Regions from separate parts of the Actinomadura sp. NTSP31 genome, predicted to be linked through region 2. Evidence: riboswitches for the same ligand, from Rfam matches in the RefSeq annotation. Region 2 holds a riboswitch; the other holds the start of a gene.

Evidence for each region. Region 2 has a riboswitch for S-adenosylmethionine ahead of thrC (threonine synthase). Riboswitches for the same ligand answer to the same signal wherever they lie in the genome.
Region 1: linked by a shared signal. The riboswitch ahead of ACA514_RS00330 (PotD/PotF family extracellular solute-binding protein) and the one ahead of thrC (threonine synthase) in region 2 are both predicted to bind S-adenosylmethionine.

Annotation. Positions count from the first base shown of each region.
Region 1 covers NZ_JBGNUT010000001.1:85,521-92,663, forward strand. Annotated here, with positions in the region: gene ACA514_RS00315 (TetR family transcriptional regulator) at 1-273, shown strand, start outside; partial or broken gene ACA514_RS00320 (IS5/IS1182 family transposase) at 326-451, opposite strand; gene ACA514_RS00325 (hypothetical protein) at 759-1,226, shown strand; SAM riboswitch class IV at 2,269-2,384, shown strand; gene ACA514_RS00330 (PotD/PotF family extracellular solute-binding protein) at 2,477-3,562, shown strand; gene ACA514_RS00335 (ABC transporter ATP-binding protein) at 3,529-4,740, shown strand; gene ACA514_RS00340 (ABC transporter permease) at 4,743-5,624, shown strand; gene ACA514_RS00345 (ABC transporter permease) at 5,617-6,486, shown strand; gene ACA514_RS00350 (hydantoinase/oxoprolinase family protein) at 6,483-7,143, shown strand, end outside.
Region 2 covers NZ_JBGNUT010000008.1:314,436-321,578, reverse strand. Annotated here, with positions in the region: gene ACA514_RS16875 (DUF5958 family protein) at 847-1,236, opposite strand; gene ACA514_RS16870 (dihydrofolate reductase family protein) at 1,433-1,978, opposite strand; gene ACA514_RS16865 (cold-shock protein) at 2,065-2,265, opposite strand; gene ACA514_RS16860 (MoaD/ThiS family protein) at 2,442-2,720, opposite strand; gene thrC (threonine synthase) at 2,741-3,985, opposite strand; SAM riboswitch class I at 4,002-4,143, opposite strand; gene ACA514_RS16850 (cation diffusion facilitator family transporter) at 4,255-5,214, opposite strand; gene ACA514_RS16845 (trehalose-6-phosphate synthase) at 5,347-6,780, shown strand; gene ACA514_RS16840 (sulfotransferase) at 6,828-7,143, opposite strand, start outside.

The DNA.
Region 1 (7,143 bases), on a different contig from region 2:
GGCCCCAGCGGGGAACGGCTCCGCCGCCAGGCCTGGTGGGCGATCGAGCCCGTCGCAAGGGCGATGCTCCAGAAACTCGACCCGCAGTACGCGGAGGACATCGCGCTCGTCCTCACCCACCTGGGCCACTCCGTCGTGGGCTCTTTCGCCGCCGGTGAACTCGACATCACCGAGATCCTGCCCGTCCTCGAACGCGCTGTATACCGCCTGACCGCCGACAACGCGACAGCCGCCGCGGGCCACTCCCCCAAGGACCGGCGCACAAGCCACTGACGACAGAAGCAGCGCTCAGCAGCCCTCTCGAACCGACCGACACTGAGTCCTTTCAGCGTGATGTGGTCTCGCGGAGTTGCAGGGCGTGGACGGCCTCGGCGACGTGACCGGCGCGATAGGGGCAGCAGCGCAGCTTCCGCAGGATTCGCCATGACTTGAGCTTGGCGTTCGCTCGTTCCGCCCGCGACCATCATGCGATCAGCAGTCACCGCCCCGCTGCTGAAAAAGGGCTCACTGAGGGCCCGGTGGTTTTCGACGACCTGAACTTCGTCTTCCCTCCACGATCCGAGGCCGGCCTGCGGGCAGTACAAGACGGCCAACGTGCTGTTTGCGGTCGAAGCGACCCGGGCTGGGCCGACGGGTGGAGGAGCGACCTGCGTCATCACCCGCGAAGCCGGACCGTCGGCCGTATCGTCCCTGATCGTTGTGCCGCCGCGTGTTCTGTTAATCTCCGTCCGCAACACCCCCTGCCTCCGGAGGCCTCCGTGCCAAAGAAGATCGCGATCCACCTCGTCCTCGGCGGCCTGGTCCTCGTCGGCGCCGTCGCGTGCAACGGCGACGACAAGACCGCGGCGGCCGGCAAGTCCTCCGCCCCGCCCACGACGGCGACCACGACAGCGACCACGACGACGCCTGCGCCGGTACAGACCACCCCGACAACGAGCGCTCCCGGGACCCCAGCGCCGACTACCACCGAACCCAAGCTCCCGAACAGCAAGCAGATCGTGATGATCGACCCGGACGGCAAGAAGTACACGTACACGACGATGGCGCAACTGGCCGCGGGCATGCGCTACACCATGGGCGACAACCCCCAGCCCAACTTCTGCGAGAAGTCCTACACCAAGGGTGTTGAAGGCGGCGGCAAGTTCCCCGCGGGCAGATCGGCCTTCCTGGCCGCCTGCCGAGAAGGCTGGCGCAAGGCGGAACAGATGCACCGCAACGGACAGTGAATCGGCGGCCACATCGGCGCCGAGGGGGCTTGAGTGACTTCTTCGGGAGACCCGAAGCGGCCCCCCGATTGGCTCCCGAACCTACGAAGAAATCAACAGAGAACCGCTGAGGTCAACCACGAAACGTGCTTTGACCTGCGGAAACTTGACGTGGGTAATACTGGGTTCGAACCCGTGACCTCGCAGATCCATGCCGGGCGTAGGGCTCAGTACTCATCCTCGAACCAATTGACACTACAGGCCTTTGTCTGGGTGCGCCCCTCGGCGAGAAGGCGATCTCGTCGCTGTCGCCGCAGAATCCTGTGTCGCGCGTAGCGAAGAGCGCCGCGATGGTCGAAGGTGCGCCGTCACGGCCGAGTCGGACACGATACGACACTCCGCTCCGCGTCGCTCATTTATGCTCAGGGCTGAAGTCACAATACCTGTATCAACCGGCCTGTCGACCATTCCTCGATAATTGGATACAAAGATCAGCCTGAGCACGAAAAACACAGTGGAGCGGTGAATGGACGTCCACCTCGCCGCCCTCGAGTCCGGCGCGCCCGCGTTCATGACACGTTCCGGTTCAGCGGCGCCTACCTGCGCGACGCACTGGCGGACATCACCGCGTCGATGCCGGTCGGGCCGAGCATGGCGTTCCCGCCTGGCGCCGTGCACGCCCAGCGCGCCCTCGGCGTCGGGATCGGCGTCCTTCCAGTTGCCGCTGACCCCGATCGGCCCAGCGTCGCGCCTCCAGGCGCAGAATGATCCGGGCCTTACCGATCATCCAGTTGGCCGCGGGCCCAGGAACCGCGGCCGGCCTTCCCCTTGCTCACGGTGCCGGCAGGCCCTCCGCCAGCGGCGCAGCGGGACCTGCCTCGAAGGCCGGCCGTTCGACGACCGGCCCTTGCTCGCGATCGGCCGCGCGGTCGAAGCCGAGTTGAGCTGATCGCCGCACCATCACACGCGTCCGCATCCGCGACCGGCAGGATGCCCTGCCCTCCGGAGCTTCGGTCATCCGTAATCAGGGTATTCAGACCGTTTTTATATGGTATGTTCCTGCCGTCACGAGTTCCAGCGCCAAGCCCCGGCTTGCTGGGCGGCAACCCTCCGACCGCGGTGGGGTGCTCCGGGTGAGGACACGGTCGTCCGCCGGACATGCGACGACAAGCGCGGGTTCGCAGGGCCGCGTTCCCCGAGACCTCGGGAACGGTGACGTGCGCGCGACGGAGGCCCATCGCTGTGCCGGCTCGGACATGGAGGAGTGAGACGTGGGAAGGCGATCGGCGTTCGCCGTCATCGGCGCGGTGGCGCTGCTGGCGGCCGCGGCGTGCGGGGTGGACACCGCCGACACCGGCGGTTCGGGCAAGGGCGGCAAGGAGCTGACGGTCACGGTCTTCTCCGGACCGTGGGAGGACTTGTTCAAGAAGTCCTTCGTCGAGCCGTTCGAGCGGGACACCGGCGCCAAGGTGAACCTCGTCCCGGGCGCCAACGCCGAGTGGCTCACCAAGCTGCGCGCCGCCGGCGGCAAGAACCCGCCGTTCGACCTGGTGGTGCTGACCCCTGACGCGGCCCGTCCGGCCGTGGCGGGCAAGCTGGTCCAGCCGCTGGAGACGGCGAAGGTGAGCAACTGGAGCGACCTCGACCCGGTGGAGATCGAGAAGACCACGGTGGCGGGGAAGAGCTACGGCGTCCCGCTGACCATCGGCTCGACCGGGCTGCTCTACCGCACCGACAAGGTCAAGCAGGCGCCGGTCGACTGGCAGGACATCTTCGGCAAGGACCTGTGCGGGCACGTGGCGCTGCCGCCGCTGACCTACAACCCGGGACTGGAGTTCTTCAGCGCCCTGGTGACCGGCCAGGGCGGGAAGCTCTCCGACCCCGCGGACGTCGACAGGGCGTTCAAGCAGCTGGAGCAGCTGAAGGGCTGTGTGTCGTCCTACCCGGCGAACGCGACGGCGGTGCAGAGCGCCATCCAGAACGGCGAGGCGTGGGCGGTCCCGTACTGGGACGGGCGGGCCTTCGCGATGGCGCAGGCCGGGGGCAAGGTCGGCTTCACCTATCCGAAGTCCGGCGCGGTCGGCGCACTGAGCAGCTACTTCCTGGCCTCGGGCAGCAAGAACAACGACCTGGCCTACAAGTTCCTCGGGTACATCGCGAACGCCACGTACCAGAAGCCCTTCGCCGAGGGGAACTGGTACGCCGGCTCCAACAGCAAGATCGACTACAGTCCCGCCTTCAAGGCGAAGATCAAGTACGGCACGGACGTCTACCGGACGTTCCACTGGGTCGACTACGACGTCGCCACGCCGAAGCTCAACGAATGGCAGCAGCGGTGGAACGAGATCTTCCGCTGAGCGGCGCGGCCGCGGCCGGCGGACCGGCCGCCGGGCACGTCGAAGCCGGGCGGCCCGCAGCGGGGCACGTGGAGATCGAGGATCTGGCCGTCGGCTACGACGGCCAGCCCGTCCTGGACCTGGACCGGCTGTCGGTGCGGCGCGGCGAGTTCCTGTCGATCCTCGGGCCGAGCGGCTGCGGCAAGACCACGCTGCTGAACGCCATCGCCGGGTTCGTGGCGCCCGACAGCGGCCGCGTCCTGGTCGACGGCGACGACATCACCGCCCTGCCTCCGCACCGGCGGGGGCTCGGCATGGTCTTCCAGAACTACGCGCTGTTCCCGCACCTGTCCGTGGCGAGCAACGTCGCCTACGGGCTGCGCGTCCACCGGGTGCCCAAGCGGGAGCGCGCGGAGCGGGTGGCCGATGCGCTGCGCCTGGTCGGCCTGGAGGAGTTCGCCGACCGGCGCCCCCGGGCGCTTTCGGGCGGCCAGCAGCAGCGGGTGGCGATCGCCCGCGCCCTGGCCACCCGTCCGGCAGTGCTGCTCCTGGACGAGCCGCTGTCCAACCTCGACGCCAAGCTGCGCCGGGAGATGCGCGTCGAGCTGCGCAAGATCCAGCAGAGCGTCGGCACCACCATGGTCTTCGTCACGCACGATCAGGAGGAGGCGCTGTCGCTGTCGGACCGCATCGCGGTGCTCAACGGCGGCAGGCTGGAGCAGCTCGGCACGCCCGACGAGGTGTACCGGCGGCCGGCGAGCCGCTTCGTGGCGCAGTTCATAGGCGCCGCCAACGTGCTGGAGGGGACGGTCCGCCCGGACCGTGCGCTGGACGTCGGAGGCGTCGCGGTCCCGCTCGGCCTGCCGGACGCGGAATCCGGGCGGGAGGTGGTCGTGGCCATCCGGCCCGAGCGGATCCGCCTGGCGCCCGTCACCGGCACGCAGGCTGATGCGGCGGCCGGTCCGAACGGGGCGCGCGCCGCGACCCCGGTGACCGGTCTGACCGGGACCGTCGCCTACCGCTCGTTCACCGGTGACGCCTGGCAGGTCGAGGTGCGGACGGCGGGCGGCCTGGCGCTCACCGTGCGCGTCGCCGACACCGGGGCGGGCGGCGCCGACCCGCCGGGCGCCGGAACGGCCGTCACCGCCAGCTGGGACCCCGCCGACCTCATCGTCCTTGATCTGAGGGCGGGGCGGTAGCGATGGCCCACACTTCGCCCGGGAAGCGGCGGACGCGCCGGCGCGGCGCGGCGTACGCGGCGCCCCTGCTGGTCTTCCTCCTCGCGCTGTTCGTCGCGCCGCTGGTCCGGCTCCTGCAGCTCAGCTTCCGCCCGGTGGACGAGAACAACGCGGCGCGGCCGGGCTACACCGTCCACCAGTACGTCCGCGTGTTCACCGAGCCGTTCTTCTACGAGGCGCTCGTCCGCACGCTTTTCACCGCGGTACTGGTCACCGTGCTGTGCGTCGTGCTCGCCTACCCGGCGGCGTACACCCTCGCGCGGCGGCGGCCGGGCCTGCTGCGCACGCTGCTGTTCGTCATCGTGCTGTCGCCGCTGCTGACCAGCGTCGTGGTGCGCAGCTACGGCTGGATCGTGCTGCTCGGCGCGAACGGGCCGGTGAACCGGGCGCTCGTCGCGCTGGGGGTCCTCGACCAGCCCGCGCACCTGCTGACCAGCTACTCGGCGGTCGTGGTGTCGGTGACGCACGTGCTGCTGCCCTTCGCGATCGTGCCGCTGGCGACGGCGCTGGGCGGGCTCGACCGCGATGTCCTGCGGGCCTCCCGGGTCCTGGGCGCCGGACCGGTGCGGACGTTCGCGCGGGTCACCGTGCCGCTGAGTCTGCCCGGCGCGCTCAGCGGCGCGCTCGTCGTCTTCGCGCTCGCGATGGGGATCTACATCACTCCGCTGCTGGTGGGCGGCGCGAACCAGCCGCTGGCCGGCATCCGCGTCTACGACCAGATCTCGACCGTCTTCGACTATCCGGTGGCCGCCGCGCTGAGCTTCGTGCTGCTGCTGATCACGGTGCTGTGCACGACCGGGCTCGGCACCGCCTTCCGTACCTGGGAGCGCCGCCTGCATGGCTGACGAACGCGTGGCCGACGAACGCGCGGCCGAGACCCGACGGACCGCCCGTACCCCGGTGTCGCGGCGCAGGGCCGCCGCGGACCGGGCGGCGCCCCTCGCCGGGCGCCTCCTGGCGGCGCTCGTGTTCCTGTTCCTGCTCGCGCCGCTGGTGGTGTTGGTCGCCAGCTCGTTCAACACGACCGCCTCCGTGGCCTTCCCACCGCAGGGTTTCTCCACGCGGTGGTACACCGGCGTCCTCACCTCCCCCGACTGGCTGGTCTCCTTCCGGCTCAGCGGCCTGCTGGTGCTCCTCGTCGTGCCCACCGTCGCGGTGATCGGGACGCTCGCCGCCTACGGGCTGGCGCGCGGCAACTTCCCAGGGCGCGGCGCCGTGCACGCGCTCGCGCTGTCCCCGCTGATGACACCGGAGATCATCACGGCGCTCGGGCTGCTGTACTACTTCCACGGCATCGGGCTGGTCGACACCGTCCCCGGGCTGTGGCTGGCCCACTCGCTGATCGCGCTGCCCTACGCCGTCCGCGCCGTGATGGTCAGCGCCGCCGGGCTCGACCCCACGCTCGAACGCGCCGCGGCGAGCCTGGGCGCGGGAAGCACGCGGGTCTTCCTCACCGTCACCCTGCCGCTGCTGCGGCCCGGCATCCTCGCCGGCGCGCTGCTCGCGGCGGTCACCTCGCTCGGCGAGGTGGCGGTCACCGCCCTGGTGGCGGGGGCGCACACCACCACCGTCCCGCTCCGCGTCTTCTCCTCCGCGCAGTTCGAGCTCGATCCGTCGGTGGCGGCGGTGTCGACCGTCCTGCTGGTCGCGAGCGTGGTCGTGATGGTGGTGGCCGACAGGTTCGCCAAGATCTCGGAGGTACTGTGACCGGCGGCCCCGCACCCGGCCCGCGGGTGGGCATCGACGTCGGCGGGACGTTCACCGACCTCGTCCTTGCCGTCCCGGCGGACGGGCGCGTCCTGCACCACAAGGAGCCCAGCACACCGGAGGACCCGTCGCGGGCCGTCGCGGACGGGCTGGCGGCCATCCTGCGGCAGGCGGGGCTGCGGCCCGGCGCGCTGGCGGGCGTCACGCACGGCACCACGATCGGGCTGAACGCGGTCATCCAGCGGCGCGGCGCCCGCATCGCGCTCGTGGTGACCGAGGGCTTTCGCGACGTGCTGGAGATCGGCCGGAGCCGGATGCCGTCCTCGTTCGACCTGTACGCGGGCAAGGAGGAACCGCTTGTACCGCGCGAGCGGATCGTCGAGATCGGTGCGCGGCTCGGTCCGGACGGCGCCCCCACCACCGTGCCGGACGAGGCGGAACTCGACCGGGTGGCCGCCGCGCTGGCCGCCACCCGCGCCGAGGCGGCGGCGGTCGTGGTGCTGAACGCCTACGCCGCCCCGGCCTTCGAGGAGGACGTGACCGCCCGGCTCCGCGACCGGCTGCCGGGAATGCGGCTGGCCGCGTCCGCCACCGTCTGGCCCGAGGTGCGCGAGTACGAGCGGACACTGGTGGCCTGCCTCAACGCCTACATCCAGC
Region 2 (7,143 bases):
CGGCCCCCGCTCCGGCGGCTGCCATTCCGCCACCGGACTGGGGCCTCATCGCCCCGACCCAGACTGTGAAGCTGTCACTCTCCACAGCAGAGTGCCAACCGTTTTTTAGCACTCTACCCTGCCGAGTGCAAGCGCCGTACATCCACGCCGCAGTCATCTTCATCGACCTGCCCGGACTCGCTCTGACCTGCGTCGGAGGGCCGCGGCTCGCCGCCGGACATGTGCCGATGTGATCCGGTGTGCGCGCTCGTGCGCCGGTATTCGCGGAACACGTGCCCGAGCGTGGGAGGTAGGGGTGGCGATCCGTTCCGCGCGTTCCGCGGCCGGAGTAGGAGGAGCCCCCAGCGCTGCATCAATGCGCCGGTTCATGATGTCCTCATCGCCGTCGATGCAGTGAGCATACGTGCTCTGCAACATGGCGATGGAGCGCCCAACACGAGCAGCGACGTTCGCCGCCGGAACCCCACCGCTCAGCCACAGCGACAGGCACGCGTGCCGCAGGTCGTACGGCCGTTCCGCCAGCGGTATAGCGAGCTGGGCAGGTGTGAGGACATGTTCATGAGCCCGCCGCCACACCGTTTCGTAACCGACGGGCGCCAGTCGGTTCCCGCGCTCGCTGCGGAACAGCCGACCGTCCTCAGCCGTCCCGAACTGCTCGATGTGCGCCCGCAGGATGGCGACCAGTTCAGGACTGGCCGGAACGGGACGCGGCCGCAGCCCCGCGAAGTACAGAGGTGCCGACCCACCCGAGAAGCGACGACCGGCACCGGGCAGGTCTCGTCGGGGCCGGGGGGAGGAAGGCGGGGGAGAACAGCGGCTACGCCGCTGGCCAAGGCACTTGCGGGATCAGGTCTGGAGGTGGTGCCAAGCATGGCCGCACCCATCGGCGCAACACCGCTCACGCCGTCGTTCATCAGCAACGGCAAAGAGGGCGACCAGCAGGCGGAATGCCTTAACCCGCTCGTCCTGCCGCAAGTTGATGATCTTTGCTAGTTGCTCCCCGACACGCCCGCGCGTGATCAGCACCGCTGGAGTGTAGGTGGGGCGGATTCCGGCCCTGCGGATGCTCTCCGGCCCGTCGTCGACGGTGGCGCGCGCCTGAAGGCAGAAGGCCGCGAGGGCGCGCAAGGCGTCGAACTGCTCAGTGTCGTTCAGACCGTCGAACCACTCGACGCCCTGAGCAATCGGAGATATCCCTTGCGCCAACTCGTTCAGGATGACCGCACGCTCGTTCATCCCTACCCACCTCACCACACGCACCCGATCTCGCACGGTCATCGAACCAGATCGCGAAGCGCGGAACCATCGCGGAACGGACGGCCCGTTCGTGCGTGGTGGGCCGTTCGTTCGCTGGTCGGGTGGGGGTTACTGCTGAACAGGCTTTGAGCTGCGTCGCCCTAGTCGTCGAGCGGTGCCGTCGATCTTGTGGCTGTCATTCGGGCTTCGGGCGGTAGCTCAGGAGTGTGACTCCCGAACGGTACGTCGTGCTGCCCGTCAGGGTCATGTGCACCGGCGGTTCGAGGGAGTGGAACGGACGCGTGCCGTGGCCGAGGACGACGGGGTGGACCCAGAACCGGATCTCGTCCACGAGGCCCTGGGTGGCCAGGTGATGCGCCAGTTCGCCGCAGCCGTAGGACACGAGGTTCCCCGTATAGCGCTGCTTCAGCTCGGAGATGGCCTCGGCGGGGGTGCCTTCGACGAGGCTGGCGTTCCATTCCAGCGGTCCCCGCAGAGTGCGGGAGATGACGAACTTCGGCATGCCGTTGACCCGGTCCGCGAAGCCGCGGGTGTCCGTGATGGTCGGCCAGACGCTCGCCAGGCCCTCGTACGTCTTGCGGCCGAGGAGGAGTGCGTCCGCGGCGAAGAGCTGGTCGAAGCTGCCGGAATCCTCGTGCTCGCCCGCCGGCGTGAACCACTCGTCGATCCGGTCGATCACGCCATCGACCGTCATCTGGGTGGAAACGATCACCTTGCCCACAGGACCTCCCTCAGGGTCGCCGTCCGTGCCGTCCCGTGTTGAGACCGGCGGGACCGGGCGAACTCATCGGTGATCCGCGGGTGGTGTCAGAGGGGGCGGACGGCGTCGGCCTGGGGGCCGCGGTCGCCCTGGGTGATCTCGAACTCGACGCGCCCGCCCTGTTCGAGGACGCGGTAACCGTCCATCTGGATCGCCGAGTGGTGGACGAAGACGTCACGGCCTCCGTCGACCGCGATGAAGCCGTAGCCCTTGTCGGCGTTGAACCACTTGACCGTGCCCTGCGCCATTCGCCAGCCCGCCGCTCGACCGTTCCCCGGCCCCGCCCCTGCCATCGCGGGACCGCGGATCATCCGCGTCTCCGCGGCGCTGCGCCGCGGGCGGGGTCGACTCGGCGTGATCGGAGTCGACCCTACCCGGCGGCCGCGACGGTGCCCGGAGGCGAAGGGCGGTTCGCCGGTGGCGGTCAGCCGCCGGCGACGGCGGGGATGATCGAGATCTGGGCGCCCGCGGGCGTCGCGGTGTCCAGGCCGTCGGCGAACCGGACGTCCTCGTCGCCCACGTAGACGTTGACGAACCGGCGGATCTTGCCGGCGTCGTCGAGGATGCGGGCCGAGATGCCGGTGTAGCTGGCCTCCAGGTCGGCGACCACGGCGCGCAGGGTGTCGCCCTCGGCCTTCACTTCCGCCTCGCCGCCGGTGTAGGTCCGCAGGATCGTCGGGATGCGGACGGACACGCTGCTCATGTGCTGGCTCCTTCTCGTTCTCAGGCGAGGCCGGCGGCGCGGAACGCCTCCAGCGTCGGGGCGATGTTCGCGCTCGGCTTGGCGACGGGGGCGACGGCGTCCAGCGTCTTCAGGCCGTCACCGGAGTTGATGATCACGGTCTCGGCGGACGGGTCGAGCGCGCCGGAGTCGACGAGCTTGCGCAGGCAGCCGACGGTGACGCCGCCAGCGGTCTCGCCGAAGATGCCCTCGGTGCGGGCGAGGAGGCGGATGCCCTCGACGACCTCGGCGTCGGTGACGTCCTCGACGGCGCCGCCGGTGCGGCGCGTCACGTCGAGCACGTAGGGGCCGTCGGCGGGGTTGCCGATCGCCAGGGACTTGGCGATGGTGTCGGGCTTGACCGGCCGGACGACGTCGTGGCCCGCCTTGAACGCGGCGGAGACGGGGTCGCAGCCGGCGGCCTGCGCGCCGAACACGCGGTACGGCTTGTCCTCGACCAGGCCGAGCTTGATCAGCTCCTGGAACGCCTTGTCGATCTTGGTGAGCTGGGAGCCGGACGCGACCGGGACCACGATCTGGTCGGGCAGCCGCCAGCCGAGCTGCTCGGCGATCTCGTAGCCGAGCGTCTTGGAGCCCTCGGCGTAGTACGGGCGGACGTTGACGTTGACGAACGCCCAGTCCTCCTGCTCGCCCGCGATCTCGGACGCGAGCCGGTTCACGTCGTCGTAGTTGCCGTCCACGGTGACGAACGTCCCGCCGTACACGGCCGTCGTGATGATCTTCTGCGACTCGAGGTTCGACGGCACGAACACCGCGCTGCGGATCCCGGCGCGGGCCGCGGCGGCGGCGACCGCGTTGGCGAGGTTGCCGGTGGACGGGCAGGCCAGCACCTTGAAGCCGAGTTCGCGGGCGGCGGCGAGCGCGACCGCGACGACGCGGTCCTTGAACGAGTGGGTCGGGTTGCCGCTGTCGTCCTTCACCCACAGGCGCTGCAGGCCGAGGCTCTCGGCGAGGTTGTCGGCGCGGACGAGCCGGGTCAGGCCGGGCTCGGTGTTGGGGGTGTCGGCGACGGTCGACGGCACGGGCAGCAGCCCGCGGTAGCGCCAGATGTTGCGGGGGCCGGACTCGATGCCGGCCCGGGTGATCCCGCCGAAGTCGTAGGCGATCTCCAGCGGGCCGAAACATTCTTCGCACGCGTAGAACGGGCCGAGATCGCGCTGGGAGCCGCATTCGCGGCAGACGAGGGCGGTAGCGGGTCCGAGGTCTGTGGCAGACGTGAGTGCCATGAGGGCGAGGCCTTTCTCCCCATCTTTCCTGCGCCACCTTGGTCGCAGGCCGGAGTTGGCACCATCTCCCGGCCGGCCTCGCAGGATCGCGAGCGCGCGTCAGCCGGGTGGTTGCCGGGGCTTCGCAGGGCCGGTCCCTCCACCCCTCTGGATGAGCGGTATTCAGTTGTGGTCGAGCCGTTTGAACTCGTATGCGAACTTTACATGACGTGACCGGATGGCAGACAGGCGGGTCCGGCCAGTGAGACGTTACCCGGAGGTGGTCTTGATCACGCCGGCTCGCCCGCGGCGTCCGCGGCGGGGGCGCCTCCGGGCCTGCGCTGGGTGGGGTCGAGGAAGACGTGCCGGACGATCGGGACGCGCTCCTTGAGCCGCCGGTCGATCTCGCCGGCGACGTCCTCGGCCTGGTCGGCGCTGATGTCGTCGGAGAAGTTGACCCGGGCGGCGACGAGCAGCTCGTCCGGGCCGAAGTGCATGGTGAGCAGCTCGTCGACGCCGGTCACGCCGGGCGCGGCGGCGATCTCGGCGCGGATCTCGCGCTGCGCGGCGGGGTCGGCGGCGCGGCCGATGATGAGGCCCATGCTGTCGCGGCCGAGCACGAACGCGACGACGACGAGGAGCAGGCCGATCAGGACGGAGGCGAGGCCGTCCCAGAACTGCGACCCGGTGAGCTGCCGAAGGACGAGCCCGGCGGCGGCGAACGCGAGGCCGATCATGGCGGCGGTGTCCTCGAACAGGGCGGCCTTGAAGGTGACGTCGGGTGACCGGCGGACGTGGTCGACGATGTCGCGGCCGTTGTCGCGGGTCTCGCGGCGCGCCTGCGTGAACGCGCGGACCCAGGACGTCCCCTCCAGCAGCGCGCCGAGGCCGAGGACGCCGTAGGCGATCCAGACGTCGCCCTCGGAGCCGCCGTGCCCGGTCATGGCGAGGACGCCCTCGAAGATGGAGAAGCCGCCGCCGGCGACGAAGATGCCGAACGCGGCGAGCAGCGACCAGAAGTAGCGCTCGTTGCCGTAGCCGAACGGGTGGCTGCGGTCGGGCGGGCGGGCGCTGCGGCGCAGCGAGGTCAGCAGGAAGCCCTGGTTGAGGGTGTCGGCGACGGAGTGCGCGCCCTCGGCGAGCATCGCGCTGGATCCGGCCAGCGCTCCGGCGATCAGTTTGGCGATGGCGAGGATCAGGTTCGCCGCCCCGGCGACGAGGACGGTCTTGGTCGTCTCGGACCGGCTCATTCCGCCCGGGTACCCGGTGCAGATCACCGTAATCACGGCGGGATCGGTACAGATGCCTGCCTTTCACGCGTCGCCGAACTCATCCCCCCGGCCACTTTGAAGCACCCCCGTCACAACTGAGACCCTGCCGGTATGAGCCAAGTGGTGGTGGCGTCCAACCGCGGCCCGGTGTCGTTCTCGCTGTCCGACGACGGCGCGCTGACGATGCGGCGCGGCGGCGGCGGCCTCGTGTCGGGCCTCGCCGGCGTGGCGTCCGGGCAGGACGTGCTGTGGGTGTGCGCGAGCCTCGGCGAGGCCGACCGGACGGCGGCGCGGCGCGCACCGGACGGGCGGATCGACCTCGCGGGGCACGACACCGGCGGCGCGGCCGTCCGGATGCTCGACATCCCCGCGGCCACCTTTCACCGGGCGTACAACGCGGTCGCCAACTCGACGCTGTGGTTCGTCCACCACTTGCTGTACGACACCCCGCGCAGCCCGCATTTCGACGCGCGCGCGCGGCGGGACTGGCAGTCCTACGAGGCGTACAACGCGGCGTTCGCCGACGCCCTTGCGCGAGACGCGGCACAGGGCGCGAAGGCGGCGATCCAGGACTACCACCTGTCGCTGGCACCGCGGATGCTCCGCGAACGGCGTCCCGACCTGAAGATCGTGCATTTCTCGCACACGCCGTGGGCGCCGCCGGAGTACTTCCGTCTCCTGCCGGACGACATCGGCGCGCAGATACTGCAAGGCATCCTCGGCGCGGACCACGCGGGGTTCCTCACCGAGCGGTGGGCTTCGGCCTTCCTCGACTGCTGCGAGGCGGTGCTCGGCGCACGCGTCGACCGCGCCGCCCGTACCGTCACATGTGGGGGCCATACGACGCGCGTGGGCGTGCACGGCCTCGGTGTGGACGGGACGGAGCTGCGTCAGCGGGCCGCCCAGCGGGACGTGGCGGAGCGAGCGCGGGCGCTGCGCGAGCAGGTCGGCGACCGGCAGCTCATCGTCCGCATCGACCGGACCGAATTGTCCAAGAACATCGTGCGCGGGCTGGCCGCCTACCGGGAGATGCTCGTCAACCATCCGGAGTGGCGCGGACGGGTGGTGCACCTCGCGTTCGCCTATCCGTCGCGCTACGACCTGCCCGAGTACCGCGAGTACACGGCGGCCGTGCAACGGATGGCCAAGCAGATCACCGAGGAGTTCGGCACCGCGACGTGGGAGCCGCTCATCCTCCAGGTGAACGACGACTATCCGCGGTCGCTCGCCGCCTATGGGCTGGCGGACGTGCTGCTGGTGAACCCGATCCGCGACGGGATGAACCTCGTCGCGAAGGAGGGGCCCGTCCTGTCGGAGCGGGGCTGCGCGCTGGTGCTGTCCCGCGAGGCGGGCGCGGCGGCGGAACTGTCGGAGGACGCTCTTATGGTGAACCCGTTCGACGTGTCCCAGACCGCGGAGACGCTGCACCAGGCGCTGCTGATGCCGCGCGACGAGCGGGCCGAGCGCTGCGCCCGGCTCGCCTCCGCCGCGACCGCCCTCCCGCCCGGGCGCTGGTTCGCCGACCAGCTCGCCGCGCTCGACTGACCCGCCGCTCGACTGACCCGCTACTCGGGTGCGTCCGGGCCGCCCGGCTAGTCCGGCCGCCCCTGCCGGGACGCGGCCGGAACGGCGGCGGCCGGGGCGAGGCGGCAGTCGACGGGGTTCGGCTCGTGCCGGCGCTGCCAGCGCTCGCGCAGGTCGGCCTTGCGGTGCGCCATGCGGCGGTGCGCGGCGGTCCGGGCGAAGCGGGCGAGCCGGGCGGTGGTCGGCTTGGGCAGCCCGCTGGGCTCGTAGCCGTACTCGGCGAGCCGGTCGCCGAACGCGGCCTCGGCGAGGCTGATCTCCCAGGCGGCCAGCCGCTGCGCCCAGGCTCCGACGCGGGTGGCGGTGACGGCGTCGCAGGTGAGG